One region of the Kocuria sp. TGY1127_2 genome, then DNA from elsewhere that is predicted to be linked to it. Evidence: predicted binding sites of a transcription regulator. Region 1 holds the regulator's gene; each other region holds the start of a gene.
The links. The regulator HrcA, encoded in region 1, represses chaperone genes, less so after heat shock. The targets are predictions, from matches to a motif close to TTNGCACTCGNNNNNNNCGAGTGCNAA.

Region 1 (4,473 bases):
CGTCATGGTCGCGTGGAGATCGTCCCCTTCACGCGTAAAGGTTTCGTCCGGGTTCACGCGAAGCTCGACGTAGAGGTCCCCGTTCGGTCCACCGCCGGTTCCGGCTTCGCCTTCGCCGCTGAGTCGAATTCGCGTACCGGTCGAAACACCCGCCGGGATCTTGAGTGTCAGCGGCTTGCGCTGACGCACTCGGCCCTCGCCGTAACATTCGGGGCACGGGTGCTTGATGACCGTGCCGAAGCCTCGGCAACTCGGGCACTCGGCCGTGGTGACGACATTCCCGAGAATGGACTGGACCTGACGCTGAATATGACCTTGCCCGTGGCAGACGTCGCAGGTTTCGGGCTCGGTTCCCTTCTCGGTTCCTTGACCCTCGCACAGGGAGCAAGTCACGGCGGTATCCACGGTGACTTCTTTTTCTGTTCCGAATACGGCGTCCCGCAGGTTGACCCGTACGTTGATGAGGGCATCCTGGCCTTGACGCACACGGCTCTCCGGGCCCCGTGGTCCGCCGGCGCCTTGGAAGAACGTTTCGAAGATATCCGAGAAACCGAACCCGCTGCCGGGGAAGCCACCGCCATAACCGGTGTTATTGCCGTTCTCGTTCCCCGTGGTGTCATAGACGCGGCGTTTGTCCGGGTCCGAGAGGATGTCGTGGGCGTGGGAGACGCGCTTGAATTCTTCTGCCGCCTCGGGCGAAGGATTCACATCCGGATGCAAGGTGCGCGCCTTCTTGCGGTACGCTTTCTTGATTTCTTCTGGACTGGCGTCTCGCGAGACGCCGAGAGTCTGGTAGTGGTCGCTCACTGATGTTCCTTGATCTGCGGTCGGAAACCGCGTGGGTTCCAATTCGTCAACGGCTGTGCGCGCGGATTTATTCGTTCAAGATGCGGGAGAGGTACCGCGCGACGGCCCTCACCGCGGACATGGTCCCTGGATAATCCATTCGTGTCGGCCCGACGATGCCCACTTTCGAGGCGAGTTGCGGCCCGTACCCCGTCGCAATCACGGACGCATCCGATAACGGAGTGTCCGAATTCTCCCGCCCGATCCGGACGGAGACGCCCCTGGCGTCCTCGCCGATTTCGGAAAGCAAACGCAACATGACGACTTGCTCTTCCAATACGTCGAGGATGGGCGCGATGCTGCGGTTGAAGTCGTCCGTGGACTCCGCGAGATAAGAAGTACCCGCCATGAGCAGGCGTTCTTCCTGTTCGCCTCGACCCAGGATAGTCACCATTCCGGCGAGAATCCTGGCCGAATCACGATGCGCTGGCTCACATCCGGCGACCGCGGTCACCAGCGAAGCCTCCAAATCCCCCACAGGACGATCCAGGATCGCGTCCAGGAAACCGCGACGAATCCCCGTCAACGTCTCTTCTGAGAGTTCCTTAGGGATCTCGACGACGCGCTGGCCGACTCCCCCGCGAGTCGTGATCATGACAACCAGAACGAATCGCGGAGCCATGGTCACCAATTCAAGGTGCCGGACTTTCGCCCCGGTCCGCGTGGGGTACTGAACAAGTGCGACTTGCCGAGTCAATTGGGACAGTAGACGGACAGTCTTTTCCATCATCTGATCGACATCGTCCGACGAGTCCAGGAAACTCGTGATCGCCCGACGTTCCGCAACGGACAGCGGCTTGATCGATGCGATCTGATCCACGAATGCGCGGTAACCCTTGTCCGTGGGTATCCGGCCGGCGCTCGCGTGAGGGGCCATGATCATTCCGGCGTCTTCCAGGGCGGCCATGTCATTACGGACAGTTGCGCTGGAGACACCGAGTTTGTGCCGGTCGACCAAGGCTTTTGAACCGACGGGCTCGCGCGAGTGCACGTAGTCCTCGACGATCGCGCTCAGGACATCGAGCCGGCGTGGCTTGTTCACGGTCTCGCCCTCCTCGCAAAATCCTGACTGTAGATGCTTCGTGGCGGGAGCCCATTGGCACTCCCCCGGTCCGACTGCTAAGTCTACGCCGCATGCCCGCTGTCGAAAAACGCGCCGCCGGATGCTCAGCTCTCGGCGGAGAGGCTATATTGGCGACGGGCCGCGCGCCCGCTCTTGGAAATTTTTGGACCACAGGACAGGAAGTTGCATGGATCGCTACGGATGGGGCCCCCAGGAACTGGGCAGCGCCGGATTGAGCAACCAGCCGCCTGAGCCCCGGGACCTTGAAGTCCGAAAGGACATGGTCATCGAGGAGGTCCAATCCGGCTGGGTAGGCGCGGCGGTGAGCTTGCAGTCGATCGGCGGCCAACGCGTGGTCGGGCTCGAAGACCGCCACGGAGCTGTCCGGGCTTTTCCTCTGGGGCATGGATTCTTGTACGAAGGCGAGCCCGTGCGCCTCGTGCCTCCCCGTGCGCGAACGCCATCGAAGCCGCAACGCACGCGTTCGGGTTCGCTCGCAGTCCCGGGAGCCAAGGCAAGAAAAGCGCGGGCATCGCGAATGCTGGTCGAAGGTCTGCACGACGCAGAGTTGATCGAGAAGGTATGGGGAGATGACCTGCGCATCGAGGGTATCGTTGTCGAGCCCATGCACGGCCTAGACCATGTCTCCGAAATCATTCGAGAATTCGAGCCCGGTCCCGAGCGGAGGTTGGGAATCCTCGCGGACCATTTGGTTACGGGCAGCAAAGAATCAAGACTTGCCGAGCAGGCCATGAAGGTGCCGGGTGCCCGAGGCAACGTATTGTTTGTCGGTCATCCGTATGTGGACGTATGGGAGTCCGTGAAACCGAAAGCCGTGGGGCTCCGCGAATGGCCGCAGGTTCCTCGCGGGGAAGACTGGAAAACCGGGATTCTCCAGAGAATCGGTTGGCCTCACGAAACGCCTGCACAGCGTGCGGCGGCGTGGAAGAAGATCCTTGCCAGCGTCACCACCTACGCGGACTTGGACCCGGGAATTCTGGGCCCGGTTGAACACATCATCGATTTTCTGACGGCGAAGCCCGGGGCCCCGTAATCGACTGCCCCAGCCCCAGAGCCTTGGCACCGAACCGCAATCCGTGGCAATGTGGCGGTAAGTACGTACCCGTTTGGCTCAACTAATCGGTAATATTTGGAATCGCGTCCTTGACGCTTTCATGTCTGCCCGAAAGAAAAGGCGAGGTTTTGACGACCACTTCCACCGATAAGAAACCCCCGTTCGAAGGTGTGTCCGCGACTCCGGAGCCTCTCAGCGTCAAAGACGATCGCTCGATGGCCACGATGGCCCACTTCGGCGGTGTCGTAGGATGCGTTCCGGCCGCTATCATCTACGCAACCTTGCGGGCACGTGGCCGCTTCACCGCTCAAGAGGCTCGCGAGGCCTTGAATTTCACATTGCTGCCGTCGGTGGTTGTCGTGGTGAGCGTCGCGCTCTCGGTCGTTCCCGGGATCGGCTGGATATTTGGGCTGATCGCGGCGGCTGTATGGGTTTATCTGGCGGTTTCCTCGCTCATTGCGGGCATCAAGGTAAACCGGGGCAATCCGTACCAGTATCACTACAACACGCGCGCCTTCGACTGGTTCTCCCGCCGCCGGCGGCGCTGAACGCCATCGACTATTTTCAGGCCGTCAGATCACGCACGACCGCGTCGCCCAGCAGACGTCCTTGGAGCGTCAGAAGTACGGTGCCGTCGTCGAGGGCTGCCTGGTCGATGAGTCCTTGATCTGCCAGCCACGACGTTCTTTCACGACCGTCTGGCCTCAAACTCGACAACGGCAATCCGTCGCGGATTCTCGCCGCCAACATCACGTTTTCCATATAGCGAGTGTCGTCGTCGAGGATCTCCCGAGCCGCCGCCGGTGAATCTTGGGCTCGTACTCGTTGCGCGTAAGGCAGTGGGTGTTTCACATTCCACCAGCGCGTCCCGTTGACGTGGGAATGCGCTCCCGGGCCGATCCCCCACCAGTCCTGATTGTGCCAATAGGCCAGGTTGTGACTGGAGCGTGTTTCGACGGTTCGAGACCAATTCGACACTTCGTACCACCCGTATCCGGCTTCTTCGAATAGGCGGCTGGCCAAGAGATACATATCGGCTTGTTGGTCATCGTCGACTGCCGTGTAAACGCCCCGGGCGATCTGTGCCGCCAACTTGGTGCCAGGCTCAACGATCAGGGAGTACGCGGAAATGTGGTCCGGTTCGTAGCTGATCGCGGATTTGACGGAAGTCTGCCATTCCTCGAGCGTCTCTCCGGGGGCGCCCGAGATCAGATCCACGGATACTTCCAAGCCTATTTCACGGGCCCAGCGAACTACCTTGGGCACGTTGGACGGCTCATGGGTTCGGTCCAGGACCTCGAGAACACGAGGAACCGCCGACTGCATCCCGAAGGAAACTCGCGTGAAACCCGCTTGCTTGAGGGCAACGAGGTCTTCCCGCTCGACCGAATCCGGATTCGCTTCCGTAGTGACTTCGGCTCCAGGTACCAAACCGAACGTCTCGACGGCAGTTCGGAGGATCTCAACCAGATCGTCAGTCGGAATACGC
Region 2 (4,473 bases), 890 kb from region 1:
GTGATCTTCTCGGGTGCGCAGCCGTTGGTCAATATCATCTTCATGCTGATCGCGACCGCCTTGATTGCCGTCACGGTGCAAGTCAAGCCGGAACACATCCTCCTGGGCGTATTCAGCGCCTTCTGTGGTCTGCTGGTCTATCACCTGTTCGGTTGGTTGGGCGCGGGTTCCCGCATGATTTCGATGCTCGGAGCGGTCGGTGTGGGTTGCGCCTCAGCGCTGATCGCGCAGCGGAGGGTCGTTCCGCAGGTAGTCATCGCTGTCCCGGCCCTGACCTTCCTGTTGCCCGGTTTGACGATTTTCCGTGGCATGTACACCCTTACCGTGAACATCGATCCGGTGACCGGGATCATCCCGATGCTCAATGCCGGGGCCATCATCATGTCCATGGCGGCCGCAGTGGTGCTAGGCAATTACCTGATGAGGCCCTTCATGAGCAAGGACCCGCAGACGCAAAGGAAATTGGTCAAGCGGAGAAAACAGCAGCCGGAGCCATTGGGGAACTGAGCCTCGACGGTTTCTTCAAGCTCGTCTGACCGCCGCACCTACCGAATGCGCCAATCCACAGGGTCCAGCCCCAACGATTCGAGTTCTCGATTGGCCCTGCTGAAGGGGCATGATCCGAAGAACCCACGAGACGCGGACAAGGGCGACGGATGTACGGATTCGAGTTTGGGTACATCAGGGCCGAGTTGTGCGCCGGCATTGCGGGCGTCGCGGCCCCAGAGAATCGCGACGAGGGGCTTCTTCCGCGCGCCAAGGGCCTGGATAGCGGCGTCGGTGACGAGCTCCCAGCCCTGGTTGCGATGTGAACCCGCTTCGCCCTCTCGAACCGAAAGGCAACGATTCAGGAGCATGACTCCTTGAGAAGCCCACGACGACAGGTCGCCGTGGCTTGCGGCCGGGATGCCGAGGTCGGACTCCATCTCTTTGTAAATATTTCCCAGGGAGCGGGGGAGCGGGCGCACGTCGGGTTGGACCGAGAAAGACAGACCCATTGCGTGCCCCGGCGTCGGATACGGGTCCTGACCGATAATCAGTACCTTGACCGAGTCGAGGGGTTCCTGGAAGGCCCGGAAAATATTCTCCGAGGTCGGAAAAGTCCGGTGGCCGGCGGCATGCTCGGACCGCAGGAAATCCCCCATCTTCCGGATGGTCGGTTCGACAGGAGAAAGGGCTTCGGCCCAATCCTGGGCCATGATGTCGGACAGCGGCTGGATCGGCAAGACGGCTCCCTGAAATTCGTGAACGACGATGGTCGTCCCTAGACTATCTTCGTGGGAACCTTGACCGAAGCAGAGCGCGCCATTCTTGAGATGGAAAAAAGAACCTGGAAGTACCCGGGGGCGAAAGAGCGTGCGGTTCGGAAAGAACTCGGGATGTCGGCCACCGAGTACTACATGCGTCTGAACCGTTTGATCGACGATGTGCGTGCCGTGCGAGAAGAGCCGGCATTGACCCGTAGGCTCCGGGAACGGCGGGATCTTTGACCCCTCCCGGCGCAATGTGCAGAGAATGACCAGACTGGGCAGATATTCTTGACGCTTGACCGGTGCGTGAGCGAGCGTGCGCACCCCATATATGACGAGGACTTTGATGGCCGAGTACGAACACGATGAATTCGACGACGTCCCCGTGGACTCGCCCCGTCGGGGCGCATACCGGGGTGAACTGCCGGAGAAGAGCGGCGGGTTCAAGCAACTGGCCGCCCTCATCGTGGCAGGTATTTGCGCCCTCATCATCGGCGGAGTGTTCTTCTTGCTGTCTCCCAAACTGGCGTCCCCCGATGCCGCGAGTTCGTCCGCATCCTCGTCCAGCAGCCAAGAAGCTTCGGATTCGGGCTCCGCATCGGAATCCCCCTCCGATTCGGAATCCGGGCCGGGGTCGGATGAATCCTCAACGGCCAAACCGGATGCGTCGACAACCCTCGGCGTATACAACTACAGCTCCAAGGAAGGTACCGCGACCAAAGCCGCCACAACTCTGACGGATGCCGGCTGGACGGTTTCTGACGTCAGCAACTGGGACGGTCAGGCACAGAAATCCTCGGTGGTCTACTACGCCCAGGGTCATGATGAGCAGGCGAAAGCAATAGCTCAAAAGCTCGATATCAAGGACGTCAAGCAGGCCGCGGGGTACTCCTACCAAGTTGTCGTGGTCCTGTCCGAAGGAGACGGGGCGAATTCTTCGAGTTCCGGCGGGTCTCAGGGCGATTCGACCAGCCAGCAGTAACCTGGGACAAGGTTGTCGCCGTCTACCAGGGCACCGGGGCGCCTGGCACGTTGTCTGGGATGTGCTGTGAGCGAAGAGTCCTCAACCTCTGTGGACATCGTTTGCACTCTCCCCGTCCGGGTGCCAAGATTGGAATTAGCACTCATCCTCCTCGACTGCTAAAAAACTCGCGCGGAGAACGCACACGCTTCGTCGGCGCGGGCAGCATCGCGGATCGATGGGCAAAAGACACAGTCACCACGGTGAGGTGTGGGAATGCGACGCCCCGAGCGCGGAGTGTTCACCAGCCGTCCGTCGCGGGCACCGTGGTTGATGCATCCGTCTACCGTCCAGGAGGGACGTAAGCCACCATGGCAAAACTGATTGCTTTTGATGAAGAGGCACGCCGCGGACTCGAAAAGGGTCTGAACACCCTCGCCGATGCCGTCAAGGTTACCCTTGGGCCCCGCGGGCGCAATGTTGTGCTCGAGAAGAAGTGGGGCGCACCCACCATCACCAACGATGGCGTATCGATCGCCAAGGAAATTGAACTCGAAGACGCCTACGAGAAGATCGGCGCCGAGCTCGTCAAGGAAGTTGCCAAAAAGACTGACGACATCGCGGGCGACGGCACTACCACCGCAACCGTCTTGGCCCAGGCTCTGGTTCGCGAGGGCCTGCGCAACGTCGCGGCGGGCGCCGACCCCTTGTCCCTCAAGCGTGGCATCGAAAAGGCCGTTGAGGCAGTGACCAAGGAACTGCTTTCTTCCGCCAAGGAGATCGAGACCGAAGAAGAGATCGCTGCTACCGCCTCGATCTCTGCGGGTGACCCCGAGATCGGCAAGCTCATCGCCCAGGCGATGGAGAAGGTCGGCAAGGAAGGCGTCATTACCGTCGAGGAGTCCAACACCTTCGGTCTCGATCTCGAACTGACCGAGGGCATGCGCTTCGACAAGGGCTTCCTGTCCGGTTACTTCGTGACCGACGCCGACCGCCAGGAAGCAGTCCTCGAGGATCCCTACATCCTCATCGTGAACTCCAAGATCTCCAATGTGAAGGACCTCGTCCCCGTACTGGAGAAGGTCATGCAGTCGGGCAAGCCACTGCTGATCATCGCCGAGGACGTAGAAGGCGAGGCTCTCGCCCTGCTCGTCCTCAACAAGATGCGTGGATCCATCAAATCCGTCGCCGTCAAGGCTCCCGGCTTCGGCGACCGCCGCAAGGCTCAGCTTGCCGACATCGCCGTGCTGACCGGTGGACAGGTCATCACTGAAGAGGTCGGGCTGTCCCTCGAGACCGCTTCTCTGGACCTTCTGGGACAGGCGCGCAAGGTTGTCGTGACCAAGGACGAGACCACCATCGTCGATGGCGCTGGCTCCGCTGAGGAAATCGAAGGCCGCGTCGCTCAGATCCGTGCGGAGATCGCCAATACCGATTCCGACTACGATCGCGAGAAGCTCCAGGAGCGTCTGGCCAAGCTCGCGGGCGGCGTCGCGGTTTTGAAGGCCGGGGCCGCTACGGAGGTTGAGCTCAAGGAGCGCAAGCACCGCATCGAAGACGCGGTTCGTAACGCTAAGGCTGCCGTCGAAGAGGGCATTGTCTCCGGCGGCGGTGTCGCACTGATCCAAGCAGGCGTACGTGCGTTCGAGACCCTCAGCCTTGAGGGTGACGAGTCCACGGGCGCCAACATCGTCAAGGTTGCGGTCGATGCTCCGCTCAAGCAGATCGCCAGCAACGCTGGTCTCGAGCCAGGCGTTGTCGCAGACAAGGTGCGTGGCCTCGAGCAGGGTTACGGTTTGAACGCGGCGACAGGGGAGTACGAAGACCTCATGACCGCGGGCATCAATGACCCGGTCAAGGTCACTCGTTCGGCTTTGCAGAACGCTGCTTCCATCGCTGGACTGTTCCTCACCACCGAGGCCGTTGTGGCCGATAAGCCGGAGAAGAATGCCGGCGCCGGTGCCGAGGGCATGGACGGTATGGGCGGCATGGGTGGCATGATGTAGCCACTGGTCGTTCGACCGGTTCTTTTGAATCCTTGGAGGCCCCGCACGAGTTTCGGCTCGTGCGGGGCCTCTTCATGCATCCGTACATGCGCAGCTGGGGGGGGAAGCTCAGTGGCCAAGGGTTCTGTAACTACATCGCGTCATGTTTTACGGCCAGCGTAAGGTGGTCAATCGGTGATCGGGGAGACGAAGCAGGGGTTGGTAGTGGGGAACAAGCAAAGCCGAGCATGGTTGTGGGCCCTCGTGGCTTTTATGT
Region 3 (4,473 bases), 570 kb from region 1:
CTTTCAGCGTGTTGGTGGGCAATGCTCAGCGAGCGCATCGGCCCAAGACGGAACTCCTGGATTCCCGGTGTAGTTTATTTTTGAATATTCGCGTGCCGCCACAATGTTGACGAATGCTACATCGACATATGACGTTTAACACGCGTCTGACGAACGACTGTTCACCGCATGTTCCTTTTCTTGATTCGGACTCTTGTCGGCATAGTTCTGGACGGCGCTGACGGACGTTGCCGTCAGCTGATTGTCGTCGACGCAAGTGTAATCGTTGCCGACCGCGAGCGAGCAAATGCCGGGGGGACGAGATCGTTCACGGCCATCATCCCAAGCCCTGGGGCTTTCCGGCTTCGGTCCTGCGGATGAGACCGCGGCGGTCCCGTCGCATCTCATACTCCCCTAGGTCGACGCATCGATACATCAAAAAACGTCCCCGCCACTAAAACGTGGCGGGGACGAATGAATCGCACGAACGAGTGCTAGTCCTCGTCCTCCTCGGGTTTGTCGACAACCAACGTCTCAGTGGTCAGGACCAGTGAGGCGATGGATGCCGCATTCTCGAGCGCTGATCGGGTGACCTTGACCGGATCGATGACTCCGGCCTTGATGAGATCCTCGTATTCGCCGGTCGCGGCGTTGTAGCCTTGGCCAGGCTCGAGGTCACGGATGCGGGAGGCCACAACGTAGCCATCCGCTCCTGCGTTGTCCGCAATCCAGCGCAACGGCTGCACCAAGGAACGACGGACGATATCGACCGCAGTCCGAGCATCCTCGGACTGCAACCCCAGGTCGGCGTCGAGTGCCTTGGACGCGTGAACCAAAGCGGAACCGCCACCTGCGACGATGCCTTCTTCGAGCGCAGCACGAGTCGAGGACACGGCGTCCTCGATGCGGTGCTTGCGTTCCTTGGCCTCGACCTCAGTGGCTGCTCCGACCTTGATGACCGAGACGCCGCCGGCAAGCTTGGCCAGACGCTCCTTGAGCTTCTCGCGATCCCACTCGGAGTCGACGCGCTCGATCTCGGAACGCAGCTGAGCGACCCGCTCGGCAACATCCTCGGCAGATCCGCTGCCGTCGACGATCGTCGTGTTGTCCTTGGTGACGGTCACGCGGCGGGCGTTACCCAGCTGTTCGAGGGACACGGAGTCCAGAGAGATGCCGAGTTCGCTGGTGATGACCTCGCCACCGGTCAGGACAGCCAGGTCCTGCATGATCGCCTTGCGACGGTCACCGAAGCCCGGGGCCTTGAGCGCAACAACATTCAGGTTGCCGCGCAACTTGTTGACCACCAGCGTGGACAATGCTTCACCGTCGACGTCCTCGGCGATGATCGTCAGCGGCTTCTTGGCCTGAACGACCTTTTCCAGCAAGGGCATGAGGTCGGCGATCGCCGAGATCTTCCCTTGGTAGATCAGAATGGCCGAGTCCTCGAGAACCGCTTCCTGCCGCTCCGCGTCGGTGACGAAGGAGGGCGAGAGATAGCCCTTGTCGAACTGCATGCCTTCAGTGACGGACAGCTCGATTTCGGTCGAGGAGCCGTCTTCGATGGTGATGACGCCGTCCTTGCCGACCTTCTCAAAGGCTTCGGCGAGGAGCTCGCCGATCTGCGGAGACTGAGCCGAGATGGCCGCTACTTGAGCGACTTCTTGGCCTTCGATCTCGCGGGCGTTCTCGCGGAGACGCTCGGAGACCGCTTTGACCGCCGCTTCGATACCGGTCCGGATCTCGCTCGGTGCAGCCCCGGCTGCAACGTTTCTCAGACCCTCATTCACAAAGGCCTGGGCCAAAACGGTAGCCGTCGTGGTGCCGTCACCGGCAACATCATTGGTTTTGGTGGCGACTTCCTTGGCCAGCTGTGCGCCAAGGTTCTCATACGGGTCATCGAGCTCGATCTCGCGAGCAATGGTCACGCCGTCGTTGGTGATTGTGGGAGCGCCCCACTGCTTGTCCAGAACGACGTTGCGACCACGCGGGCCGAGAGTCACCTTGACCGTGTTGGCGAGCTTGTCCACACCGGCCATGAGGGCCTTGCGGGCTGCATCGTTGAATTCCAACTGCTTTGCCATGAACTACATGACTCCTTACACAGGTCTAGAAAAAGTGCGGGATTGTCGAGTTGTTACTTCTCGACAACGGCCAGCACGTCACGTGCCGAAAGCACGAGGAATTCCTCGCCCGAGTACTTGACCTCGGTTCCGCCGTACTTGGAGTAGATGACGACGTCGCCTTCCTGAACGTCGACGGGAACACGGTTGCCCTTGTCGTCAACGCGGCCGGGGCCAACGGCCACGACCTTGCCCTCCTGGGGCTTTTCCTTGGCGGTATCCGGGATGACCAGGCCGGATGCGGTGGTCTGCTCAGCCTCGACGGGCTGAACGACAATACGGTCCTCGAGAGGCTTGATGGAGACGGACATGAGTGACCTTCTTCCTTGGATGGATCAATTCTTGGCGTGAGCCGTGAGGGGCGTGCCAACCGTCGTCGCGGTGCCGATTGAGCGCCAGGCCCATTTAGCACCCTGAGTCCCAGAGTGCTAAAGACGACTCTATTCGGAGGGTTAGCAGAGGGTCAAGGCGAGTGCCAGGTTTCGCCCACAGCGGGAAGAAAGTGTCACGTCGGCCGCCCACAAGCCCCCGGTAGGGTGGTCCCGTGACGCATTTATTCACTTCCGAGGAGCTCAAGGCCCTCGATGCGCTGGAGTACAGGGAAGAGAACGCATTGGCGCTCTCCACGGCTCTGCGCAAACAAGGTTTTCCCCCCGATAGGGCCTCCGCACTCCTGACCCAAGCCAAACTCCGAGCGCAGGCGCGACTGAAATTCGGCCAGGAAGCCGAACGAATGCTGTTCACCAGGCCCGGACTCGAACAAGCTACTCGCACCAGCGTCGCCCAGTGGCACGCACGCCGGTTCCAACGAGCGGGCATCGATTCGGTCGCCGATCTGGGATGCGGAATCGGGTCCGACTCCGCGGCATTCCTGCGCGCCGGTCTGTCCGTTCTATCCTATGAAATCGATCCTGACACCGCGTCTGTGGCCCGCCACAACCTGTCGATACATGCCAAGTCCGAGGTGCGCACCGAAGACGTCACGAGTATCGACGCCACGGCCTTGCACACGGTCGATGGGGAACCGATCCGTGCGCTATGGCTCGATCCTGCCCGACGCGAGACGGAACAAGGTCGCGTCAGCCGACTCTTCGACCCTGAGGCCTTTGCCCCGCCGTTCTCCCAGATCGAACGCTGGGCGTCGACCGGCATCGCGATGGGGGTCAAGATGGGTCCGGGAATGGAGCACGCCGACATACCGGGCCATGCCGAGGCGGAGTGGGTCAGTTGCGGCGGAGACGTTGTCGAGCTGATCCTTTGGTTCAACGGGTTGGCTCGCCCTGGTGTCAGGCGGTCGGCCACGGTTCTGGACTCCGACCCTTTGGAGCCGCACGTGATCGCGCATTTCTCCTCCGGGTCGGAATTCGGCCACGACGTCGACGGGTCATTGTCCGAACCTCGTACAGGCCCTCCTGCGGCGTACCTCTATGAGCCTGACGGAGCCGTGATCCGCGCGGGACTCATCGATCAGCTGGCCTCCACCGTCGAGGGTCATTTTTTGGACCCGCGGATCGCTTATTTCACGTCCGAGCAGGGGCTCAATATTCCCGGAGCAACGTGTTGGGCCGTCGAGGAGGATCTGCCGATGGGGGCCAAGACGTTGAAGAAGTGGGTCCGAGATCACGGGGTCACAGGGCTGACGATCAAGAAGCGAGGGGTCGACGTTGTACCCGAAACTCTGCGGGGCCAATTGCTGACTGGTACCAAGCGCGGCAAGAAGACGTCCACGGGCCGGCACGCAACTCTGATCCTGACTCGCTGGGAGTCCCAGGAAACTGAGCAACGCGCCGCGTTCGTCGTCCGCCGAATGAGCCGCTGACCGTCTCCACGCTCCAGGACACGACTTCCTTGTGAACTCGCGTGTCGCCGACGACCGAATGCTCGGTTTCCGCATCTGACGCCCGGCTAAGATGAACTGACCCAAACCGGGAGGACGCACATGATCCCCTTTTCAAGCTCCGAACAGTCGAGCCTCGGCGTCGAGTGGGAAATCGCTCTCGCCGACCGTGAATCAGGCGACCTCGTCTCGGCCGCCGCAGAGATCCTCGCGGCCCTCGAATCTTCGCACCCTCAATACATAGAGCCTGATGGTTTCTCTCCTCAGATCACTCGGGAGTTCCTGGCCAATACCGTCGAGGCCGTCACCGGTGTATGTGAAAACGTATCGGAAACCATTGATCAGCTCTCGGAGCTCGCAGACGTCATGCGGCAGGAGGCCGACCCGTTGGGCGTGGATTTGTTCTCCGCGGGCACCCATCCTTATGCGAAGTGGACCGAACAGCCAGTCTCGGAGAAGGACCGGTATCAAAAAGTTTTGAACCGTACCCAATACTGGGGACGCCAAATGCTGGTTTACGGAGTACATGTTCATGTC

Region 2: groL (chaperonin GroEL) is a predicted target of HrcA. The motif match lies at 2,368-2,394, and genes of this name have one in related genera.
Region 3: groES (co-chaperone GroES) is a predicted target of HrcA. The motif match lies at 2,505-2,531, and genes of this name have one in related genera.

Annotation. Positions count from the first base shown of each region.
Region 1 covers NZ_AP022834.1:1,501,422-1,505,894, forward strand. Annotated here, with positions in the region: gene dnaJ (molecular chaperone DnaJ) at 1-807, opposite strand, end outside; gene hrcA (heat-inducible transcriptional repressor HrcA) at 875-1,888, opposite strand; gene sake_RS06820 (DUF3097 family protein) at 2,097-2,963, shown strand; gene sake_RS06825 (DUF4870 domain-containing protein) at 3,113-3,532, shown strand; gene hemW (radical SAM family heme chaperone HemW) at 3,549-4,473, opposite strand, start outside.
Region 2 covers NZ_AP022834.1:2,388,474-2,392,946, reverse strand. Annotated here, with positions in the region: gene sake_RS10730 (threonine/serine exporter ThrE family protein) at 1-507, shown strand, start outside; gene sake_RS13485 (uracil-DNA glycosylase) at 546-1,199, opposite strand; gene sake_RS13480 (DUF3263 domain-containing protein) at 1,278-1,490, shown strand; gene sake_RS10715 (LytR C-terminal domain-containing protein) at 1,597-2,232, shown strand; gene groL (chaperonin GroEL) at 2,583-4,217, shown strand; gene sake_RS10705 (MFS transporter) at 4,470-4,473, shown strand, end outside.
Region 3 covers NZ_AP022834.1:929,182-933,654, reverse strand. Annotated here, with positions in the region: gene groL (chaperonin GroEL) at 474-2,060, opposite strand; gene groES (co-chaperone GroES) at 2,114-2,410, opposite strand; gene sake_RS04185 (class I SAM-dependent methyltransferase) at 2,644-3,918, shown strand; gene sake_RS04180 (glutamate--cysteine ligase) at 4,039-4,473, shown strand, end outside.